3 regions of the Paenibacillus sp. FSL P4-0113 genome follow, and region 1 is predicted to be linked to each of the others. Evidence: riboswitches for the same ligand, from Rfam matches in the RefSeq annotation. Region 1 holds a riboswitch; each other region holds the start of a gene.

Region 1 (2,264 bases):
CTCCCGTTTCCTATGTAACCCTTGATCCCCTATATACCATTGCACTGGAGAACAAGCATATTAACAATACCCTAAAAGCCGAATTGGACGAAAAGCAACAAACCCGTTGGAGTATAAGTGTAACCAAGCTGTTGGAGACACTGCTTGGAAGTCTGTCATGGTGAGGTGTCTATAGATGCGGACTGTTATAAAAGAGGGCTGGGCGCTGGTGCGCATACGATTTTATATCGTTATCATTTTGTTTCTGTATCGATTACTGTGGGGGGTGTTTCTCTATCGGCTGGTACAATCTGCCGTTATCCCGCTACTGCTCCGTTATCCTGATCAGGGTCAAAACGAGCTGGGACAGACCTTGTTTTGGATGGAGAGCCAGATTGCTCTGATGGACAGCCGGGAAGTACATGTGTATTTGTGGATACTACTAGGGGCGACTGTACTACGCATACTGATCACTCCCTTCATTAGAGCCGGAATATATCAAAGCCTACATACCGATGCGACTGAGCCGCAAAGCCTGTCCTTTTTCAAAGGTATGAAACGCCATGGCATGTCGTCGCTGTTGTATTACATCATCGAGTTGGGACTGCTGCTGATTCCCGCCTTTTGGGTAGTACCGAGACTCTACCCTATTGTAGCAGGTACGCTTCAATCTCCCTCTTACCTGCTGCACTTGTTGCCCTATGCCATGGGATGGATGGCATACGGATGGTTCATTCGGCAGTGCATCCTGTATATGCAACTAGGCACTGTCGGTGGTCACGCCATACTATCGTCCCTGCTCGCCTTCTTTCGCCAGCTTCTCCCAGCTGTCGGTATATCCCTTTTGCTCGGTGCTTGTGTGCTGCTGGTCTTCGGTCTATTTGGCACCGTGGCGATGATTTGGACTGGCATGCTCGCGCTCATTCTCCAACAATCGTATCATTTTGTTACTAGTCTGGTCAGGCTGTGGCATATCAGTTCGCAGTACAGACTATGGCATACCGATATCTCCAGTAGAAGCTAAGCCCTTCCTTTATGTTAATCACTTCATTTCCGTCTGTCGAAAAAACTTTATGCATAACCGCGCAAACGGCACATAACTGAATACTGTTAACAAGATCTGTTCCTGGGACATTAGGAGCAGATTTTTTTTGTAACTTTTTGCAATGAAACATTTGCCAAAGCCAGCCGACTTTGTTACAATAATCGCAGTGAACTGATAGTAACAACTTTGTAATCTTTATTGTAACCTTTATCTCAAAAATATCGTTATTGTGAATACTGCTCTCCAAGGTGCACATCTTAAGTAAAGCCTAATTCCTGGCACCTAGGAAGCGGGGGAACCAGTTTGGGTGAATTGATCTCGCAACAGAGTGGTCATAGGGGAACCTTCTACCGAATCCTTAAGCTAACCTCGCAGGCATTGGAAGGGGTATATTTTTTTTGAAGAAGAAGCTAACGATCGCAGCTATGAGTCTTGCCATTGCCTTTACATCTTTTACATTCGGTGGCGGCAGTGCATTTGCAGACTCCAAGATGGACCAGGTCATCCAAGATGCCAAAGGAACGAACTACAGAAGCGGAGGCACTACACTCGAGGGATTCGATTGCTCCGGCTTCACAATGTATGTATTCAACAAACTGGGAATTAAACTTCCGCATCAATCTGGATCACAATTCAAAATGGGATCTTCTGTATCCCGCGATGAAATGAGGCCTGGGGACCTGGTGTTCTTCAACACCACAGGAAGAGGCATTTCCCATGTAGGTATCTTCGTAGGTGAAGGGAAATTTGCCCACTCCTCGACTTCACGTGGTGTAGTAGTTAGCTCACTGAACGAAAATTATTACGCTAACCGCTATGTCGGTGCAAAAAGAATTATGAGCACAGACGCTTACCATTCTGTAGCTTCAGATATTCCTGATGACGATAACGTAGAATAACTAACGCACAGCAAGCTAACCCTAGCCGCAATTTGATTCTGGCCGGAATCGAATTGCGGTTTTTTATGTCCACAACATCAGCAATGATTATCTTTACTGACGAACTGACACCTCAAAAGGTTTCAATTTTAGCGAACATCGTCGGTTTTACCGTCACCGCTGGGGGAGCATATGAGCAGTAATTCCTTCTTATTGAATGTATACCCGACTTAGGTATGAAATAAACACGCTTGCCATTCCCCTGCAACTTGTCTACAATCTGTTGTTAATGATTGAAGTACCTGTGTAAAAGGAGGATGGAACACATGCCGGCCTCAATATCCAACTATCGGATCGTACCG
Region 2 (2,264 bases), 2.9 Mb from region 1:
TATTTTGTAATGACATTCAGCTTGTCTAAGCTGCTTGGTTTATGGGAAAGGAAGTTGAGAGCCAGTGATCACCGTTAAACAATTGCGTAAATCGTTCGGCAAGAATGAGATTTTAAAAGGCATTGATATAGATATCGCCAAAGGAGAAGTTGTCGTTATCATCGGTCCCAGCGGTTCGGGGAAGAGTACGTTTTTGCGTTGTATGAATCTGTTAGAACAGCCGACGGATGGGGAGATTTTATTTGAGGGCGAGCCGATTACAGCTCGTGGTCATAATATTAATGTAACCCGGGAAAAAATGGGGATGGTGTTCCAGCATTTTAATCTGTTCCCACACAAAACAGTGTTGCAGAACCTGACGCTTGCACCGACGCAGGTTAGAAAACAGTCAGGTAAGGAAGCGGAAAAAATTGCATTAGAACTCCTGCGTACCGTGGGGCTCGAGGATAAGAAGAATACCTATCCGAACCAGCTATCCGGTGGTCAGAAGCAACGTATTGCGATTGCGCGTGCTTTGGCCATGCAGCCGCACGTAATGCTGTTCGATGAGCCGACTTCTGCATTGGACCCTGAAATGGTTGGAGAGGTTCTGGATGTAATGAAGAAGCTCGCCGAAGGCGGTATGACAATGGTAATTGTAACGCATGAAATGGGCTTTGCCCGCGAGGTAGGCGATCGAATTATCTTTATGGATAACGGTCAAATTGTGGAGCAGGGTGCACCAGACCAGGTATTTGGCACTCCAAGCCATGATCGCACTCGTGATTTTCTTGCCAAAGTATTGTAAGAAAGTGCTGGTCTAATCATAAAAAAGCTCTCCGTTGACGGAGGGCTTTTCTTATTTTGTCACCATTTCCCCATACTTTCGTAACAAATATCGATTTCTTAATGACAAAATTGTAACGAGTGTAGTATGATGTTCAGGGTTCCCAACATTTTCATGCGGATAAGGTTACAAAATTGTGATATTATGCAGTAAGCCAAAACTTACCGGGACAGCATGCGGTTAGACAAGCGCTGAAATGCTGGCCCAAACTATGGGAAGTGCGGGGGACGTAACAACGGCAGCCATTCCGATACGTCATAAGACGATGAGGAATATGCCTAGGGGTGAATTGCACAAGCATAGGGCTTCTCCTGAGTCCGAATCCGACAGCTAACTTCGCAGGCATAAAAGAGGAGGTACATATCTTTGAAACATTTAAAACATATTGGTAAAACGATGAAAATTGCGGTGCTTGCCGCAGCTATTGCAGGGTTGGCACAGACAGCTGGAATAGCGGATGCTGCCTCGCTTCACACTGCCAAAGAGGGCGATACCTTCTTTTTGCTTGCTCAACGTTATGGAGTATCGGTAGACGAGCTAACAAAGGCTAACCCAAACATTGCCTCCAGCAATATATATGCAGGTCTGCAAATTAAGGTGCCTGGCGAAAAAAGTGTAAAGGCAGCTTCGGAATCGAAGCCGCAGCTTCTTACGGAGAAAGCAGCAGCGAATGAGGCGCCAACGATTGAAGCTTGGGGTAAAACATTCAACTATAGCAAAATAGTTGACGTTAAGGCTTCAGCGTATTCTGCCGCAGCCGATGAGAATGGTAAATGGGGCGCAGTGGACTACTACGGCAATCCGCTTAAACTAGGTACAATTGCGGTAGATCCTAACGTCATTCCGATGGGCACGAAAGTACTGGTTACAGGCTACTCCCATCCAGGTTTGCCGGATCATTCTTTTGTAGCTGTCGCTCGCGATCAGGGCAGCGCCATTACAGGAAAGCGGATTGATATCTTTATTCCAGGCAACAAATCATTTGTGAACGACTTTGGATTTCAAAATGTGAAGCTGTACGTTATTGATAAATAGCATTGTACGTATATACAGTTTAATTAAACATAATATATATTATGTAAACATAACGCCTATATCCGTATATATCTAGGTCGGACTCTTATCAGGTCCTATCCGTAAAAAGGCTGTCTTGACGAGCAGAATACTTCTGCTGGTAAGACAGCCTTTTTACGTTGCTTTAGCTTGGACCTCAATTATAAACATACTGTTATTTTCGTTCCGATGTGTGGAGTAGCCGGGGGACTGTCACAAATTTGTAGCCCTTAGCTTTTAGAGAGTGAATTAGACCCGGCAAAGCTTGGACAGTGCCTTGCAAGTTGGAACTTTGACCTCCACCAGCGTGCATTAAAATAATAGAGCCAGGCCCTGTAGCTGGAATCACATTTCGCTGAATTTGTGTTTTACTTAGTCCCTTCCA
Region 3 (2,264 bases), 1.4 Mb from region 1:
AGCCACGGAAGCCACGGTTGCAACAGGTCGTTTATTAACTGTGATAATGAAGAATGTCAGTTTTGCTGCAAAAGCTTCTCTATATCTCCCGCCAGTTTATCTGGAGTGGTTTGCGGTGCATAGCGCTTAAACACGTTACCTTCTCTTGTAATTAAGAATTTAGTAAAATTCCATTTGATCGCTTTGGACCCTAATACCCCCGGAGCTGTTTGGGTCAGGTAGCGAAATAAGGGGTGTGCTTGATCGCCATTGACATCTGTCTTGGCGAACATCGGAAAGGTGACACCATAATTGATCTGGCAAAACTCGGAGATCTCCTCACTGGAACCTGGCTCTTGTTTGGCAAACTGGTTGCTGGGAAATCCCAAAATTTCGAGCCCCTGTTCATGATACTGGTCATATAGCTCTTGTAGCGCTTTGTATTGGGGGGTTAACCCACATTTGCTGGCAGTGTTCACGATAAGCAGAACGTTCCCTTCAAATGTGGATAACGGAATTTGTTTCCCTTGCAGGGTTTGCGCATCATATTCATAAACGGTCATAGCATCTCTCCTCATTCAATATTCAGCAATTAAATTTTAGACAATTTAAAGAAGGGTTGCAAGCCTGGAAAAGCTGTATAAAGCCTTCAGGCGCTGTAAAATCGTATTTTGCTCAAAACAGTAAATCGCACCGCAAATGGAGCGAATTAAGTTGTTTCTTCTTATAAAAGCGGGTTAAATCGGTGTTTAGCTGGTACATATAGCGTATTTTCTTCTCTTTTTACAAAAAAAGGCCAATAACGCTTTACCCTACGCCAATATTGACATGCTTGTCATTTTCAAAAAGGGATGAAAAACAGAGATTAAAGGAGATGTGAGAAGCATAGTTGCATTGTAAGCGTTATTATTAATCTTCTATGCTCTAAAGCCCGATTTATAACCCTGCAGTTGAGCTTTACAGTCTTCCATGCGCGGGTGTATGATTCAAGACGTAATTTCAAATTAACTTGAATGAAGCAACAACGAAATGTCTATAGCGCTGAATTTTGCAGTTGCAAAAGCGGGGGAACCAATCGAGACTGTACGGCTTCGGAAGCCGTGTGTCTCATGGGGTGAATTTTCCGGTCAAGTGCCAGAAATAGGGCGACTCTCACGTCCGAATCCGACAGCTAACCTCGTAAGCGTACAGGGAGAGGCAACAAACCGCCGTGTGCAGCCATGGTTTATTTTATCATGGATATGTCAGAAGCCGGAGGAAAGCCTTTTTCCTTCGGCTTCTTTTTGTTGTCTTTTTATACCGGGAGAGGAGCTACTGATGGAAGGTCGGTTAATTATTGTCACTGCACCGAATGAAGCGGGCAGAAGTTTTGTGAAATTGCTTATTTTCAAAAAATTGGCGTTTGCAGTTCTCACGAATAGCGCCCAGGAGGAACGACAGCTCAAAAAAATGGGTGTGGAGCACATTGTCCGCATCAATACCATGCAAGCGGGAAAATGGAATTTTCCAAAAAAAGAAATTGGTAGTGTGTATTTGTTCGAGAACAGCTTGAATCTGACTTGCCGTTTCCTGCAAATATGTCGACCACTAACATCGGAATCGATCTATGTTATTACACACGGCTGTAATCCACAAGGAATTTATCGGGGATTGGGAGCGGACCATGTGATCTACACATTGAACGGAGAGGTGGGTTTTCTGCTGAACGGATAAGCACTTATGACATAGTTGTTTTATGATTTTATGATGGAATAAGAATGGCGATCTGAGGATCGATACGGAGGGTATAAACATGATGGATATATACATGCTGCTCGTCATGGCTGTGAGTTATGGAGTGATACTGCTGTTTGTACGCTGGTGTGATGCGCAGACCTCTAAAGGAGGACGAAGAGGATGATCGTTATACTCGGGCTTACGGCTATTGTGTTTATGTATTTAATCTACGCACTCCTGAACCCTGAAAAGTTCTAGTCACTTGTAGGGATAGAGCGGGCGGGAACAACAGATCTGAGCATTAAAGCATCATTGGTAGCAGGTTTTCGCAAACGTGTGCACTTCATAGATGGTCTAATCGGGTCTGTTGTTCCAAACGCAGGAGCATTTTGAAGGAGGAATAGAGGATGGAGCTGCTTCAAATTGGAATTGTGATCGTTATATTGCTGCTCTTGGTAAAGCCAATGGGTACATATATGTATCATGTATTCTCGAATGAACCGAATCGAACGGATCGGATTTTTGGCAGAACAGAAAAGCTGATTTATAAGGTAGTAGGCTTGAAGAAA

Evidence for each region. A riboswitch is a leader RNA that binds a small molecule or an ion and turns the genes downstream of it on or off. The one in region 1 is predicted to bind cyclic di-AMP.
Region 2: another riboswitch for cyclic di-AMP. It lies ahead of MKX46_RS03270 (3D domain-containing protein); the one in region 1 lies ahead of MKX46_RS16025 (C40 family peptidase).
Region 3: another riboswitch for cyclic di-AMP. It lies ahead of MKX46_RS22255 (hypothetical protein); the one in region 1 lies ahead of MKX46_RS16025 (C40 family peptidase).

The regions. Positions count from the first base shown of each region.
Region 1 covers NZ_JBBPAZ010000001.1:3,738,309-3,740,572, reverse strand. The annotation lists gene MKX46_RS16035 (M1 family metallopeptidase) at 1-164, shown strand, start outside; gene MKX46_RS16030 (hypothetical protein) at 176-1,003, shown strand; cyclic di-AMP (ydaO/yuaA leader) riboswitch at 1,280-1,417, shown strand; gene MKX46_RS16025 (C40 family peptidase) at 1,423-1,923, shown strand; gene MKX46_RS16020 (GNAT family N-acetyltransferase) at 2,229-2,264, shown strand, end outside.
Region 2 covers NZ_JBBPAZ010000001.1:852,533-854,796, reverse strand. The annotation lists gene MKX46_RS03280 (ABC transporter substrate-binding protein/permease) at 1-78, shown strand, start outside; gene MKX46_RS03275 (amino acid ABC transporter ATP-binding protein) at 65-787, shown strand; cyclic di-AMP (ydaO/yuaA leader) riboswitch at 1,018-1,186, shown strand; gene MKX46_RS03270 (3D domain-containing protein) at 1,193-1,861, shown strand; gene MKX46_RS03265 (polysaccharide deacetylase family protein) at 2,055-2,264, opposite strand, start outside.
Region 3 covers NZ_JBBPAZ010000001.1:5,091,186-5,093,449, forward strand. The annotation lists gene MKX46_RS22250 (glutathione peroxidase) at 57-542, opposite strand; cyclic di-AMP (ydaO/yuaA leader) riboswitch at 1,009-1,181, shown strand; gene MKX46_RS22255 (hypothetical protein) at 1,297-1,692, shown strand; gene MKX46_RS25645 (potassium-transporting ATPase subunit F) at 1,876-1,953, shown strand; gene kdpA (potassium-transporting ATPase subunit KdpA) at 2,103-2,264, shown strand, end outside.